2 regions of the Pantoea jilinensis genome follow, and region 2 is predicted to be linked to the other one. Evidence: predicted binding sites of a transcription regulator. Region 2 holds the regulator's gene; the other holds the start of a gene.

Region 1 (7,804 bases), 910 kb from region 2:
CCTGCGTCCCGACCGGGCGCACTTCAATGATGGGGTCCAGCAGGCCGGTAGGACGTACCACCTGATCGACCACTTCGTCGCCCGATTTTTCCAGCTCATATTTGCCCGGCGTGGCAGAAACATAGATGGTCTGCGGCGCCAGTGCTTCAAACTCTTCAAACTTCATCGGACGGTTATCCAGCGCCGACGGCAGGCGGAAGCCATACTCAACCAGCGTCTCTTTACGCGCCCGGTCACCTTTGTACATGCCGCCAATCTGCGGAATGGTGACGTGTGACTCATCCACCACCAGCAGGCCATCCGCCGGCAGATAATCAAACAGTGTCGGCGGGGCTTCGCCCGGTCCGCGTGCGGAAAGATAGCGCGAGTAGTTCTCGATGCCAGAGCAGTAGCCCAGTTCGCTCATCATCTCCAGGTCAAACTGGGTACGCTGGGTAATGCGCTGCTCTTCCAGCAACTTATTATTCTCAAGCAGCACCCGGCGGCGGTCCGCCAGCTCGACTTTGATATCTTCCATTGCCTGCAGAATGCGCTCGCGTGGCGTGACATAGTGCGTCTTTGGGTAAATGGTAAAACGCGGCACCACAGAATCGATCTGACCGGTCAGCGGGTCAAACAGCGACAGACGCTCCACCTCTTCATCAAACAGTTCAACGCGCAGCGCAATATCGTCCGACTCTGCCGGGAAAATATCGATCACTTCACCACGCACGCGGAAAGTACCGCGCTGAAACGCCTGATCGTTACGGGTGTATTGCAATTCTGACAGGCGGCGCAGGATGCTACGCTGATCAATAATCATGCCGCGGGTGAGGTGCAGCATCATTTTCAGATAGAGATCGGGATCGCCCAGACCATAGATTGCCGAAACCGACGCGACGACGATAACGTCGCGCCGCTCCAGCAGCGCCTTAGTGGCCGAGAGACGCATCTGCTCAATGTGTTCGTTAACCGATGCATCTTTTTCAATAAAAGTGTCCGAGCTCGGTACATAGGCTTCAGGCTGGTAATAATCGTAGTAAGAGACGAAAAACTCGACGGCGTTATCCGGGAAAAACTCTTTCATCTCGCCATAAAGCTGAGCGGCCAGCGTCTTGTTCGGGGCCAGCACCATTGTCGGGCGGTTGAGGTCGGCAATCACGTTGGCGACGGTAAAGGTCTTACCAGAACCCGTCACACCCAATAAGGTCTGATGGGCCAGTCCATCCTCCAGCCCCTCTTCCAGGCGACGGATCGCCTCAGGCTGATCGCCCGAAGGTTTGAAGGCGGAATTCAATTTAAAGGCTTTGGTCATGAATGCAGTTCCTGCTGGAGAAGTCGGCGGGCAGGCACTTATTTTACTCTGCTATGGTGATTTTGCCAGAAAATAATACTGGATATAAAAACAGTAATGATGCATTGTTAATGTCAGCACAATGAGACTTTTTGAACCGGCGACGTCGTAGCGATTGCACAAAGTCTGTTGCGCAATGTTATCCCCAGACCCGGATCAGATTTAACATTTGTCAATAGAGCGTCACAAAATTACAGTTCGGTTACCTGACAGATAATTCGCAGGCTTGTTTTTTGATAACCTACTGATTTAATTTACTTTAGGTCACAAGGCCAGATTCTCGTCATAATGTTACCAGGCCGCGTATTTCCTCGCTTCCAACTGGTTTTCATTACCTAATGCACAAGGTTATCCACAGGAATGGTGGATAAGTGATGGCAGCCCCGCCGCCATCAGCTGTGTATAATTTTTCCCTGCTCCTTCATCGCCTCGAAAATAATTTTTTTGCGTTAAATTTCACGTCAGCCGCTGACGGAATATTCTGCATTTTTCATCGTCCACCTGATGTATCACGCAAATTTTCATCAATCCACTAAGATTCTTAATCAGACTTATTGCCTCTTAACACACCGTCTGCACCAGAAACAGCGCCCCGAGGCACTGCAAAAGTGCAGCGGCGTGACCACCGTGGGGAATTGATAAGTTTTTCTCAACTTTTATCCCTTAAACATGGCATCCCGGCCGGAATCAGGACCGTTTTTAGATCTGGCCTGAGAATTGCAGGAATGACTGGCGTCAACGCGCTTCACGCGCACTGTGCTGCAATAGCGAGACAGCTGTTGCTGATGACTTGTTTGCCAGACGACAGAGAGCGGATGCAATCAGGCTAATGATCGGGAAGGAGAGTGTCAGATGCTGAGTCTACGTTCGGTCAATCAATTTTACGGTCAGAACCATATTCTGTGGGATGTGGATCTGGATCTGGCACCTGGCACCTGCACGGGCGTTCTGGGTCGTCAAGGCATGGGGAAAACCACGCTGGTCAACTGCATCATGGGCAGACTGCCGATTAACAGCGGCTCTATCTCCTGGAAAGAGGATGGCTCACCGCCAGAAGATCTTCTGCTGCAGCCCGCTGAACAGCGGGCACAGATGGGCATTGGCTATGTTCCACAGGGCCGCCATATTTTTACGCAGATGAGCGTGGAAGATAACCTGCTGATTGCCCTGCTGGCGGGGGCCAGCCAGCGTGATCGCCATCGCGCCATTCCCGAAATGGTATTTGATTTGTTTCCGGCGCTTTATTCACTGCGACAGCAGCGCAGCGGCGATCTGCCGATCGATCAACAGCAACAGCTGGCCCTGGCGCGCGCACTGGTGCTGCAGCCCAAATTGCTGATTCTGGATGAGCCGACTGACGGGATGTCGCCGTGGCTGGAAGAGGAGATGGGCAACCTGATTCGTCGTCTTAATCTCGACTACGGGCTGACCATCCTGCTCCTTGAACAGCGACTGTCGCTGATCCGTCGCGTGGCAGACTATTTTCTGCTGCTGCACCGCGGTCGCAATGTGGCGCAGGGCAGCATGGAACAGCTGGATGACCACACCGTCGATAAGTGGCTGACGGTGGCCTGAGGCTTACGGTGGCCTGAGGCTTACGCCGGAAGCGTCAGGTAGTGACCACATGACGCCTGCTGCGCCGCATCGGTAAGATACGGAATTGTGCCCAGACAGGGCGCAGGCAGTCGGTTTTTCAGGCTGGTGAGATACTCGGGATAGCGTTTGCCAGGCGGTTCCACGGTGTTGGCGATCCATCCCACCAGCGGCAGGCCACGCGCCCGCACCGCCTCTGCGGTGAGCATCGCGTGGTTGATGCAGCCGAGCTTAATTCCCACCACCAGAATCACGGGCAGCTTTTCCCTGACTACCCAGTCTGCGTAGGTGTGTGTCTCTGACAGCGGCGTGTACCAGCCGCCCGCGCCCTCCACCAGAATCCAGTCCGCCAGTGGCTCCAGCGCCGCCAGACCGGCTGACAGGGCCAGATGGGTAATCGGTCTGCCCTCTTCAGCGCTGACGATGTGCGGCGAGGTGGGTTCCATAAACGCCAGCGGATTCACCTGCTGATAGGTTAACGGCACACTGCTGAATCGCTGCAACGCCAGCGCATCGCTGTTGCGGATCCCCTCTGGTGTCATCTCACAGCCCGACGCAACCGGCTTATAGCCCGCACAGCGAAAGCCTGCTGTGGCAGCGGCCTGCAACAGTGCGCCGCTGGCGACAGTTTTACCGACTTCAGTGTCGGTGCCGGTAATAAAAAACCGTTTCATGAAAGCGTGACTCCATAAATTAAATGGTAACTCAGGCGATAACCGTGCCGATCGCGCGGCCAGTGCGCCTCTAACTGGTTAAGCCGTCGCCGGGTAAGTATCTGCCCGTCGCGGCCCTGATGCAGATGGGTTGCCCCAATCCCCTTCAGGGATCGCATGGCGCTGAGCGCATCGGGGAAATGCAGCGTCACCTCCTCTGAGCTGCAACGCAGTTGCTCTGCCTGGCAGGCCGCTGCAATCTGCGGCTCGCTAAGAAAGCGGTTGGCGTGCGGCAACGCATCCAGATGAGACCAGGCTTCATGAACCTCCTGCAGCGAACCGTCGCCCAGCGTGGAAAACAGCAGCGTGCCATTGGGTCGCAGCACCCGCCGGAACTGGCGCAGCGCGCCGGGCAAATCTTCACTCCACTGCACCGCCAGGTTGCTCCATACCAGGTCGATGCTGTTATCCGCCAGCGGCAGCGCGTCGATGTCGCCCGCCAGATAGCAGTGCGCCGCGTCGTTATCCCGCGCCTGTTGCAGCATCTGTGGCGAGAGATCCAGTGCCGTCACCTGTTTGCCGCGTTCGCGCCACAGCCTGCTGTACCAGCCGGTGCCACATCCGGCATCCAGCAGTTGAACCCCGCTGTGAGCCGGTGCGAGAGCCAGCAGCGCATCGCCGCTAAGGCGTTGCAGCGCCGCATGGGCATCGTAATGGCTGGCCGCCCGGCCAAAAGCGCGTGCAACCGCCTGCTTATCAATCCGCAGCGTCATGCAGCACCTCCAGTAACCGATCGATATCGTCCGGGCGATGTGCCGCCGTCAGGGTAATGCGCAGCCGTGCCGTTCCCGGCGGCACGGTGGGCGGCCGGATGGCGCTGACCCAGCAGCCCGCTTCAGCCAGACGCTGAGAGAGCGCCATCGCATCGCTATTTTCACCCACCAGCAGCGGCTGAATCGCACTCTCTGAGTTCATCAGTTGCCACGGCAGTGAGGCTGCGCCGCGCCGGAAATGCCGGATGTTCTGCTGCAGCTGCTGGCGCAGTGCATCGCCCTGCTGAATGACCTGCAGCGCCGCCTGCAGTGCAACAGCCTGCGCGGCGGGCATCGCGGTTGAGTAGATCAGATGCCGGCTGAACTGCAGGAAATAGTCGGCAGTCTCCGCATCACAGAGCAGCGCGGCACCGCTGACGCCAAAGGCTTTGCCAAAAGTGACTACCAGCAGTTCCGGTTTAACGCCCTGCAGCCAGCAGCTGCCGCGCCCCTGCTCACCCACCACACCGATGCCGTGCGCATCATCCACCAGCAGCCAGCCCTCAGCCTGGCGCGTCTGTTGCGCCAGTGCAGCCAGGGGCGCGCTGTCACCATCCATGCTGAAAATGCCCTCGGTCACGACCAGCGTTTCCCCCTCGCAGGGTAATGCGAGCCGCACCGCCAGACTCTCGGGTGCGTTGTGACTGAAACGACGCAGCTGCGCCGGGCTGTGGCTGGCAGCGTCGAGCAGCGAGGCATGGCTGAGCTTATCGGCCAGAATACGATCGTTTTTCTCACCCAGCAGATGAATCACCGCCTGATTAGCCGCGAAGCCAGAGATAAAAAGCAGCGCACGGTCGTAGCCGAGCCAGTCAGCCAGTTGCGCCTCGAGATCGGCGTGCTGACGGTGATAACCGGTGACATGCCCTGAAGCGCCCGCCCCCGCGCCTGCCAGCGCCGCACCCTGCTGCCAGCCGGCTATCACCGCCGGATGGCGGGTTAAGCCGAGATAGTCATTGCTGGAGAAGTGAAGATAGTTGCGGCCACCGCTCTGCAGTGTGCGGGTCGATTGCTCATCGATAACCCGACGCTGCCGCCAGCCATCAGCCGCACGGCGCTGCGCCAGCCCCTGCCGGAGTCGTTGCTGCCAGCTCATTACAGTGCCGCGTTGTAAAACTGTTCAGTGTCGGCATGGAACAGCTGCTCGCTGAGTTGCTGTTCCTGCTGCTGATCGCCATGCTGGGTGTGAGTATGTTCCGGGTTCAGCCCCAGTTTGCGGAACAGCACGCGGTCTTTATCCTCTTCCGGATTCGGTGTGGTCAGCAGTTTGCAGCCGTAGAAAATCGAGTTCGCCCCGGCCATAAAGCACATCGCCTGGGTCTGCTCGCTCATCTGCTCGCGGCCCGCCGAGAGACGTACATGCGAGGTCGGCATCATGATCCGCGCCACCGCGATGGTGCGGATAAAATCGAATGGTTCGACGTCATCGTTATCCGCCAGCGGTGTACCTTTCACTTTCACCAGCATGTTGATCGGCACGCTCTCCGGTGGTGTCGGCAGGTTGGCTAACTGCACCAGCAAACCTGCACGGTCGTTCACGGTTTCGCCCAGGCCAACGATGCCGCCCGAACAGACTTTGATCCCGGCGTCACGCACTTTACCCAGCGTATCCAGACGTTCCTGATAGCTGCGGGTGGTGATGATGGAGCCATAGAATTCCGGCGAGGTGTCGAGGTTATGGTTGTAGTAATCGAGGCCCGCGCCCGCCAGGCGCTGCGCCTGGTCGTCGCTGAGCGTGCCCAGCGTCATGCAGGTTTCCATGCCCATCGCCTTCACGCCTTCGACCATCTTTTCCAGGTAAGGCATATCGCGCTCGTGCGGGTTTTTCCACGCGGCTCCCATGCAGAAACGGGTTGAACCAGCAGCTTTGGCCTGACGCGCGGAGGTCAGCACCTCTTCCACTTCCATCAGACGTTCCGACTCCAGGCCGGTCTTATAGCGCGCGCTCTGCGGGCAGTATTTGCAATCTTCCGGACAGGCACCGGTTTTAATCGACAGCAGGGTACTGACCTGCACCTGGCGCGGGTCGAAGTGCTGACGATGCACCTGTTGCGCCTGAAACATCAGTTCGAGAAAAGGTTGATCAAACAGCGCTTGTGCCTGTGCAATTGTCCAGCGTTGAGCCATTACTTACTCCAGAAAAGGGTGTCATCCCGACGAAAAGCAGGGGTATACTTGTAAACTATATTTTTTTATTTTGGTTTACAACTCCGATGACTACCCCTGTTTTTTCCTCAGATGATGCCCGTTTTGACCGCCAGCATATCTGGCATCCCTACACCTCAATACAGAATCCACTGCCCTGCTATCCGGTTGTTACCGCGCAGGGTTTTCAGCTGCAACTGGCCGATGGCCGTGAGCTGGTAGATGGGATGTCATCATGGTGGGCGGCGATCCACGGCTATAACCATCCCCGCCTGAACCGGGCGCTGACGGAGCAGGTCACACAGATGTCGCACGTGATGTTTGGCGGCATTACCCACCCGGCGGCGGTGGCGCTCTGCCGTCAGCTGGTGGCGATAACGCCTGAGCCGCTGGAGTGCGTTTTCCTGGCCGATTCCGGCTCGGTGGCGGTGGAAGTGTCGATGAAGATGGCGCTGCAGTACTGGCTGGGTCGGGGCGAAACCCGCCAGCAGTTCCTGACGCTGAAACGCGGCTATCACGGCGATACCTTTGCCGCGATGTCGGTGTGCGATCCTGAGAACTCAATGCACAGCCTGTGGCGCGGCTATCTGCCGGAGCATCACTTTGCGGCGGCTCCCGCCTGCGGCTTTGATGATGAGTGGGACGAGCGCGATTTCGATGATTTCGCCCGTCTGATTGAACAGCATCACCGGCAGCTGGCGGCGGTGATTCTGGAGCCAATAGTACAGGGTGCGGGCGGCATGCGTTTCTACCATCCACGCTATCTGCAGCAGGTGCGGGAAGCCTGCGATCGCTATGGCGTGCTGCTGATCGCGGATGAGATCGCAACCGGCTTTGGCCGCACCGGCAAACTCTTCGCCTGTGAACACGCGGACATCACGCCGGATATACTCTGCGTCGGTAAAGCGCTGACCGGCGGCATGATGACGCTGGCGGCGACGCTGACCACCCGTGACGTGGCCGACACCATCAGTCGCAGCGCGGCAGGCTGTTTCATGCATGGCCCGACCTTTATGGGCAACCCGCTGGCCTGCGCGGTCGCGGCAGAAAGCCTGACCATGCTGGCGGAAGGAGACTGGCAGCATCAGGTGGCCGCCATTGAACAGCAGCTGCGCGCTGAGCTGCTGCCGCTACGCAACTCACCGCAGGTGGCTGATGTGCGCGTGCTGGGCGCAATTGGCGTGGTGGAAACGCATCAGGCGGTCAACATGGCGGCGCTGCAGCAGTTCTTTGTTGAACAGGGCGTCTGGATCCGGCCATTTGGTCGT
Region 2 (7,804 bases):
CTGGCACCCGGCTCGGCGGTTTACTGCATACGCCGCCTGCGGCGCATTGATGGGCGTGCGGTGCTCTATGTTGAGCACTACCTCAATCCCCGTTTTTTCCCTGGCCTGCTTGATGAAGACCTGACCCGTTCCCTGACCGATCTCTATGACCAGCGCTACGGTATTCGTTATGGCGGCGCGCGTTTTACGATTATGCCAGGCCCTTTACCCGAGGTCGCAGCGCCCACACTGAATGTGGCACCGGGCAGCCCCGGCTTGCTGATCACCCGCATCAACCGCAATCAGCAAAAAGAGGTGATTGACTGCGATTGTGAATACTGGCGTTACGATGCGCTCTGTGTTGATGTGGAGGCCTGAGGCGTTATTGTGATTTGCGTCACACTCGCGCATGATGCTGCGCTAATAACTCCTTTTTAAAGGCGCAACATGAGTGACAAAAATCCTTTGGCCCGCCACCTTGCAACGGTACTGCAATGGGTGCTGAATCTGGGGCTGCTGAGTCTGGCGATTATCCTGATCGTCTTTTTAGGCAAAGAAACGATTCATCTGGCAAACGTGCTGTTTAACACCAGCGAGCAGGCTTCCTCCTATCTGCTGATTGATGGAATCGTCATCTATTTCCTCTATTTCGAATTTATCGCCCTGATTGTTAAGTACTTTCAGTCGGGCTATCATTTTCCCCTGCGCTATTTTGTCTATATCGGGATCACGGCGATTATCCGCCTGATCATCGTCGACCATAAAAATCCCTTCGATACGCTCTGCTACTCTGCGGCGATTCTGATTCTTGTCGTCACCCTGTGGCTGGCAAACAGCAACCGGCTGAAACGCGAGTAATCCTCCTGCCGTCTGACACGACGGCAGGTGTTCGCATCGCCTCTCTGCGCTAAACTAGCGACCTGAAAATTATCGGGAGTGGTGCTATGTCGCAAGACGCACTCAGCTTATTACGTTCGCTCAACTGGCTTTCTCCGTCGCAGGCCACCCTTGCGCCGCCATTGCTTGACTGGCTGATGGAGGAGGATTCAATGACGCGCCGTTTTGAACAGCACTGTCAGCGGGTCACGGTTCAGCCGCTGCGTGAAGGCTTTATCGACGCCAGCGAGTTGGGTGAGGAAAGGGCGTTATTGCCAGACGACGAACGCTTCTGGCTGCGTGAAGTGCTGCTGTTCGGCGACGATCAGCCCTGGCTGGCTGGCCGCACGCTGGTGCCGGAAAGTACCCTCAACGGGCCAGAGGCGATGCTGCAACAGCTGGGCACCCGTCCTCTGGGTCGCTATCTTTTCTCCTCGTCGACGCTGACCCGCGATTTTATTGATCCGGGCCAGGTAGAGGGATTGTGGGGACGGCGTTCACGCCTGCGTCTTTCCGGCAAACCGCTGCTGCTGACTGAACTGTTTTTGCCGGCATCGCCGCTCTATCGCGATCTGGTCTGAGGATTCTGTGGTGCAAAATAGCGTAAGTATGAATAAGTGGCGGGCCTATGCTCGCCTGATGCGTATTGATAAACCGATCGGTACGCTGCTGCTGATGTGGCCAACGCTCTGGGCGTTATGGCTGGCGGATATGTCGATTCCGCCGCTGCCGGTGCTGGCGGTGTTTGTGGCCGGGGTTTTCGTGATGCGAGCAGCCGGTTGTGTGATCAATGACTACGCCGATCGGAAAGTCGATGGTCACGTTGAGCGCACAAAGCACCGTCCACTGGCCAGCGGCGCGGTCAGTGCAAAAGAGGCTAAGCTGCTGTTTGTGATTCTGGCGCTGGTGGCGTTTGCGCTGGTGCTGACCATGAATCTGATGACGATTATGCTCTCCGTCGTGGGGCTGGCGCTGGCCTGGGTCTATCCCTTTATGAAGCGCTATACCCATCTGCCGCAGGTCGTTTTGGGTGCCGCGTTTGGCTGGGCAATTCCCATGGCGTGGTCCGCAGTTAGTGAGTCCTTACCTCTGGTCTGCTGGCTGGTATTTATCGCTAATATCTGCTGGACGGTGGCTTATGACACGCAGTATGCGATGGTGGACCGGGATGATGATCTGAAGATTGGTGTGAAATCGACAGCGATTTTATTTGGACGTTTCGACAAGCTGATCATTGGCCTGCTGCAACTGGCGACCCTGCTGCTGATGGCGCTGGTGGGCATGATGCTGCATCTGAATGGTGCTTTCTACTGGACGCTGCTGCTGGCGGCTGCGCTGTTTGTTTATCAGCAGAAGCTGATCGCCGGGCGCGAACGTCAGCCCTGCTTCCAGGCTTTCCTGAATAACAACTACGTCGGGATGGTGCTGTTCCTGGGCGTACTGATGAATACGCCGCCGTTCAGTCAGCTGTTCTGAAAGTTTTGGGCATAAAAAAGGCGACCTCATGAGGTCGCCTTTTTACAATGCGCGCGGCGGTCAGTCGTGCGCCACCGCGGTTTCAATCGTCATGCGGACATCACTGGTGACCAGGTCAGCCAGAATATGCCAGGTCGCCAGGGTCTGCGCGACATCGGCATCACCGCTGTCGCTGATATACCCTTCATCACGCAACGTCAGTACCAGTGAGGTAAAGACCGCTTTGTCGAAGAACTCCGGCGCATTGATTCCGTGCAACACTGACAGACGCTGTGCCAGCGTCCGGCTCTCTTTCTCCAGCGTGCCACGGTTAATCGTAGGCTTGGCGCTGAGAATCGAGAAGGTAATGGCATAACGCTGCAGCGTTTCGCGCACACCAGCAGCCAGCAGTTGCAGCGTGCGATAGCGTGCTGCGGTAAAGCGCAACTCACCCGCTTCGAAGGTAATCAGGCCCTGACGTGCCAGCTCCTGACTTACGTCAGTCAGCAGTTGTGGCAGCTCATTGGTCTGCCAGCGCAGGAACAGTTCACTCTTCAGCATCGGATAGACCAGGCTCACCTGACGCAGCAGTTCCGCTTCACTCAGCGTCTGATGTTGCTGAACAATGGCGGCAATCAGCGACGGCATCACCAGCATGTGATGAATGTTGTTACGGTAGTAGGTCATCAACACTGCCTGCTCACGTGGCAGAATGATGATGTCGCCAATACTGTCTTTTTCACTCTCAAATTTGTTCATACCCAGGGCGTGATCCAGCAGCGCTTCTGCGGAAAGATCGGGTACGGTCGCATTGGGCGAATAAGGCACATTACGCAGCAACTGGGTATAGCACTCCAGCTGTTCAATCAGCTGTTCACGGGTTAGTGAGCGCTGACGTGACGCCAGCAGCGCCGTGACACAGAGGTTCATCGCGTTAGCCGCGCCCGCTTCATTAATACGCACCATCAGACTGGCCGCGATGTCATTAACGGTCGGCGTTAACCAGCTCGGACGTTGCGGCTCAATCGGATCGATCGCGTCGCGCCATTCCGGCACCCGCTTATTAAGATAGTTGACCAGCGGCAGCGGTTCGCCGAAGTTAACGTAACCCTGACCGAGATTGCGCAGCTTGCGTAAGCCGCGCACCATCTGCATGAAGCCCTCTTTCTCTTTGGCTGCACCGCGTAGTTCTTTGGCGTAAGTGCCCACTTCCATCACGTGCTCATAACCGATGTAGATCGGCACCAGCGTGATGGGGCGATTTCCGCCGCGCAGCATCGCCTGTAAGGTCATGGCTAAGGTGCCGGTTTTCGGGTCCAGCAGGCGACCGGTACGTGAACGGCCTCCTTCGACAAAGTATTCAACTGAATAGCCGCGGGTGAACAGCTCGCCGAGATATTCGCGGAATACCGTGGCGTAAAGCTTATTGCCTTTAAAGGTACGACGAATAAAGAAGGCGCCCAGACGACGGAAAATCGGTCCGGCTGGCCAGAAGTTGAGATTGATACCCGCGGCAATGTGCGGCGGCACCAGCCCCTGATGATAGAGCACATAGGAGAGCAGCAGATAATCCATATGGCTGCGATGGCAGGGTACATAGACAATCTCGTGGCCATCCTGCGCCAGCTGGCGAACTTTTTCACCGCCATTGACGTTGATGCCCTGATAGAGACGACTCCAGAGCCAGCCCATCACACGGTCGGTGACGCGAATGGCTTCATAGGAGAAGTTAGCAGCGATCTCTTCCATCATCTCAACAGCATTCTGCTGGGCTTTCTCATGGGAGATTTTTTTGCTGCGCGCTTCATCTTCGACGGCTTTTTCAATCGCTTTGGATTGCAGCAGACGATTAAACAGATCCTGACGCGCCGGTAAACGCGGGCCGATCGCCGCCAGTCGCTGACGGGCAAAATGGATGCGTGCCACGCGAGCCAGTTTCTGGGCAATCGACTTGTCCGTACCGTGTTCCGTTGCCATGCGGCGCAGCGAGACGGTCGGCGAGAAGCGGACAAAACTGTCACGTCCGTGCCAGATGACCGCAAAGAATTTCTGCACCCCATTAAGCACACGCAGATGCGGCGTCGCTTCGCCCTGGACTTCACGTCCTGGCGCACGACCAAACATCACGGTGACCGGCAGCATCTGAATATCCAGCTCAGGATTATTGCGATGCAGGTCGAGGTAATCGTGAAAGATTTTTACCGATTCAACGCTGGGCACAAAATAGGGAAATACGCGTGGGCCATTATGAATAAACACGTGGCGCGGCAGCAGCGAACCATCAATCTCCAGCGGAATCAGCGGATCGGGCAGATGATGCCGCAGACACTGTGCGCGTAAAGTCAGTAAGTCAGCCTTCGAATCGTAAGGCAAAACATACATAATAGGTCGGGTCGGATCCAGACCATGTTCAGACACGGGATCGGCCGGAATGGCCTTACTTTTTACCAAAAAGGAGAGTGGTAAATTAAGTAATTTGTAATAGAGTTTACGCCAACCTGACATAGACAACATGAAGCCTCTTGTTAGCAAAGCGCCGCAAGCATACCAGAAAGCGCAGCGAAGATCTGTGGTGGTGCCAATTGCACGCAGCCCAGACATTGACGTCAATTGAATGAAAGGGTTCCCACATCATGGCAAATAATGCCACCGGACTTATCAGAATAGTAAAAGCCGCAGGTTACTCCTGGCAGGGACTGCGTGCCGCCTGGCAGCATGAAGCCGCCTTTCGGCAGGAAACACTGGCTGCGCTGGCCGCTATTATTATCGCGTGCTGGCTGGATGTCGATGTGATCGCCCGCATCCTCATGATTGGCGCCGTGGTGCTGGTCGTCATTGTCGAAATCCTCAATAGCGCCATTGAAGCGGTGGTTGACCGGATTGGTCAGGAACATCATCCCCTGGCAGGCCGGGCCAAAGACATGGGCTCGGCGGCGGTGCTGATCAGCATCTTACTGGCCCTGTTTGTCTGGGTCGCGCTGCTCTGGACACATTTGCGATAAGCCTTCCATAACGCGCCTGAGGGCGCGTTTTCCCTGACAATCGGTTTCCATTTCGCCAATACCTGTATATACTCACAGCGACTGTATAAACAACCAGGGGGCGGGATGAAAGCATTAACCAGCAGGCAGCAGCAGGTCTATGACCTGATTCGCGACCATATATCTTCAACGGGCATGCCGCCTACGCGTGCAGAGATCGCCGCGCAACTGGGCTTCCGTTCGCCAAATGCGGCTGAAGAGCATCTGAAAGCGCTGGCGCGTAAAGGCGTTATTGAGATCGTTTCGGGTGCATCACGCGGCATTCGTCTGTTAATGGAAGAAGAAGTTTCAGAAGGACTACCGCTGATAGGCCGGGTTGCTGCCGGTGAGCCGATCATGGCGCAGGAACATATCGAAACCCACTACAAAGTGGATCCGGGCCTGTTCAAGCCTTCTGCCGACTTCCTGCTGCGCGTCAGCGGAATGTCGATGAAAGATATCGGGATTATGGACGGCGACCTGCTCGCGGTACATAAAACCCAGGATGTGCGCAACGGTCAGGTTGTCGTGGCACGCATTGATGATGAAGTCACCGTTAAACGCTGGAAAAAGCAGGGTGCTATCGTGCATCTTCTGCCTGAAAACAGCGATTTTGACCCTATCGTGGTCGACACCCGTGCGCAGTCACTGACCATTGAAGGTCTTGCGGTTGGCGTGGTGCGTAACGGCGAGTGGCTTTGATTCTGAGGCCTGCGTGCATTCGCCTTTTCTGATGCTATTCTGTCTGCCCTAATTTTGTTGCCTGCTTTGCTGCAGCGACACTGAGCACGGAACGGCGAATGCGCTTTATCACGGCAACGGATAAAAATCTCTGGCGGCTTGCGCTGCCGATGATCCTTTCAAATATCACCGTTCCCTTACTGGGCGTGGTCGATACTGCAGTTATTGGTCATCTCGACAGCCCTGTCTATCTTGGCGGGGTTGCGGTCGGGACCACAGTGACCAGCTTCCTCTTTATGCTGCTGCTTTTCCTTCGAATGAGTACCACTGGCCTGACGGCGCAGGCGTTTGGTGCGGGCGATAAAACCGCTCTGGCACGCGCGCTGACGCAGCCGCTGATCATTGCGCTGCTGGCCGGCGTGCTGTTCATCGCATTGCGTTATCCGATTATTCAGCTGGCGACCCATCTGGTAGGTGGCAATCCTGATGTACTGGAACAGGCGGCGCTGTTTATTCAGATTCGCTGGCTCAGTGCACCTGCCACGCTGGCAAACCTGGTCATCCTGGGCTGGCTGTTGGGCGTTCAGTATGCGCGGGCGCCGGTAATCCTGCTGATAGTGGGCAATCTGGTGAACATCGTGCTCGATCTCTGGCTGGTGATGGGGCTGCACTGGGGTGTCGCGGGAGCAGCAACCGCCACGGCGCTGGCGGAGTACATCACGCTGGGCGTCGGCGGCATCATGGTCTGGCGGGTGTTAAAGCTGCGCGGTATTACGTTTAATCTGCTGAAGCAGAGCTGGCGCGGTGACAGCGGCCGACTGCTGCGACTGAACCGGGATATCATGTTGCGCTCTCTGATGCTGCAGCTCTGTTTCGCCTCGCTGACCGTGCTGGGTGCGCGGCTGGGTCCGGACGTGGTGGCGGTTAACGCGGTATTACTGATGTTCATTACCTTTACTGCCTACGCGCTGGATGGTTTTGCCTACGCGGTTGAAGCTTTTGCCGGCGAAGCGCATGGCGCAAAAGATGGCAGTAAATTGCAGCACGTCTGGCACTCAGCCTGTCGGCAGGCGGTGGTAGTCGCGCTCTTCTTCTCGCTGGTTTATGCCATTTTTGGCCCGCAGATTGTTACCCTGCTGACCTCGCTTGAGTCACTGCAGCAGACAGCTGACCGCTATCTGGTCTGGCAGATAATCATGCCGCTGATCGGCGTCTGGTGTTATCTGCTTGATGGAATGTTCATCGGGGCGACACGTGGACGCGAGATGCGTAACAGCATGGTCGTGGCGGCGGCTGGCTACTTTCTGACGCTGCTCAGCGTACCGTTGCTGGGCAACCACGGTCTCTGGCTGGCGGTGACGGTATTCCTGGCGCTGCGCGGCCTGTCACTGTGGCTCATCTGGCGTAAGCACTGGCGTCAGAACAGCTGGTTTGAGGCGTGATCCAGCAGCGCTGACTCGGGAGGATACGGATTATTCTGTATTATTCTGCATTTTTGAAATTGGCTACTACAATTAACTCTAACAAGCGAAGTTAACCCGCGCTTTGTATCGTTATTTTGTTAAGCAGCAAGATAATTATTTAACCCGAGGATTGGAGGTCTGCCATGAACAAAGATGAAGCGAGCGGCAACTGGAAGCAGTTCAAAGGCAAAATGAAAGAGAAATGGGGCAAGCTGACCGACGATGATATGCAGGTTATCGAAGGTAAACGCGATCAGCTGGTCGGTAAAATCCAGGAACGCTACGGCTATGCAAAAGATGAAGCAGAGCGCGAAGTAGCAGACTGGGAAG

What was found. Region 2 encodes LexA, which represses DNA repair genes until DNA is damaged. Its sites were predicted from a motif close to TNCTGTATGTACATACAGNA; they were not measured.
Region 1: the regulator LexA is predicted to act here: its motif matches at 1,371-1,390, upstream of uvrB (excinuclease ABC subunit UvrB).

Annotation. Positions count from the first base shown of each region.
Region 1 is NZ_CP077746.1:2,873,324-2,881,127, forward strand. Features, by position in the region: gene uvrB (excinuclease ABC subunit UvrB) at 1-1,294, opposite strand, end outside; gene KTJ90_RS13530 (ABC transporter ATP-binding protein) at 2,186-2,908, shown strand; gene bioD (dethiobiotin synthase) at 2,929-3,600, opposite strand; gene bioC (malonyl-ACP O-methyltransferase BioC) at 3,597-4,352, opposite strand; gene bioF (8-amino-7-oxononanoate synthase) at 4,336-5,487, opposite strand; gene bioB (biotin synthase BioB) at 5,487-6,518, opposite strand; gene bioA (adenosylmethionine--8-amino-7-oxononanoate transaminase) at 6,605-7,804, shown strand, end outside.
Region 2 is NZ_CP077746.1:3,784,947-3,792,750, reverse strand. Features, by position in the region: gene KTJ90_RS17890 (UTRA domain-containing protein) at 1-357, shown strand, start outside; gene psiE (phosphate-starvation-inducible protein PsiE) at 427-837, shown strand; gene ubiC (chorismate lyase) at 924-1,436, shown strand; gene ubiA (4-hydroxybenzoate octaprenyltransferase) at 1,447-2,331, shown strand; gene plsB (glycerol-3-phosphate 1-O-acyltransferase PlsB) at 2,392-4,815, opposite strand; gene KTJ90_RS17865 (diacylglycerol kinase) at 4,944-5,312, shown strand; gene lexA (transcriptional repressor LexA) at 5,418-6,032, shown strand; gene dinF (MATE family efflux transporter DinF) at 6,131-7,453, shown strand; gene KTJ90_RS17850 (CsbD family protein) at 7,618-7,804, shown strand, end outside.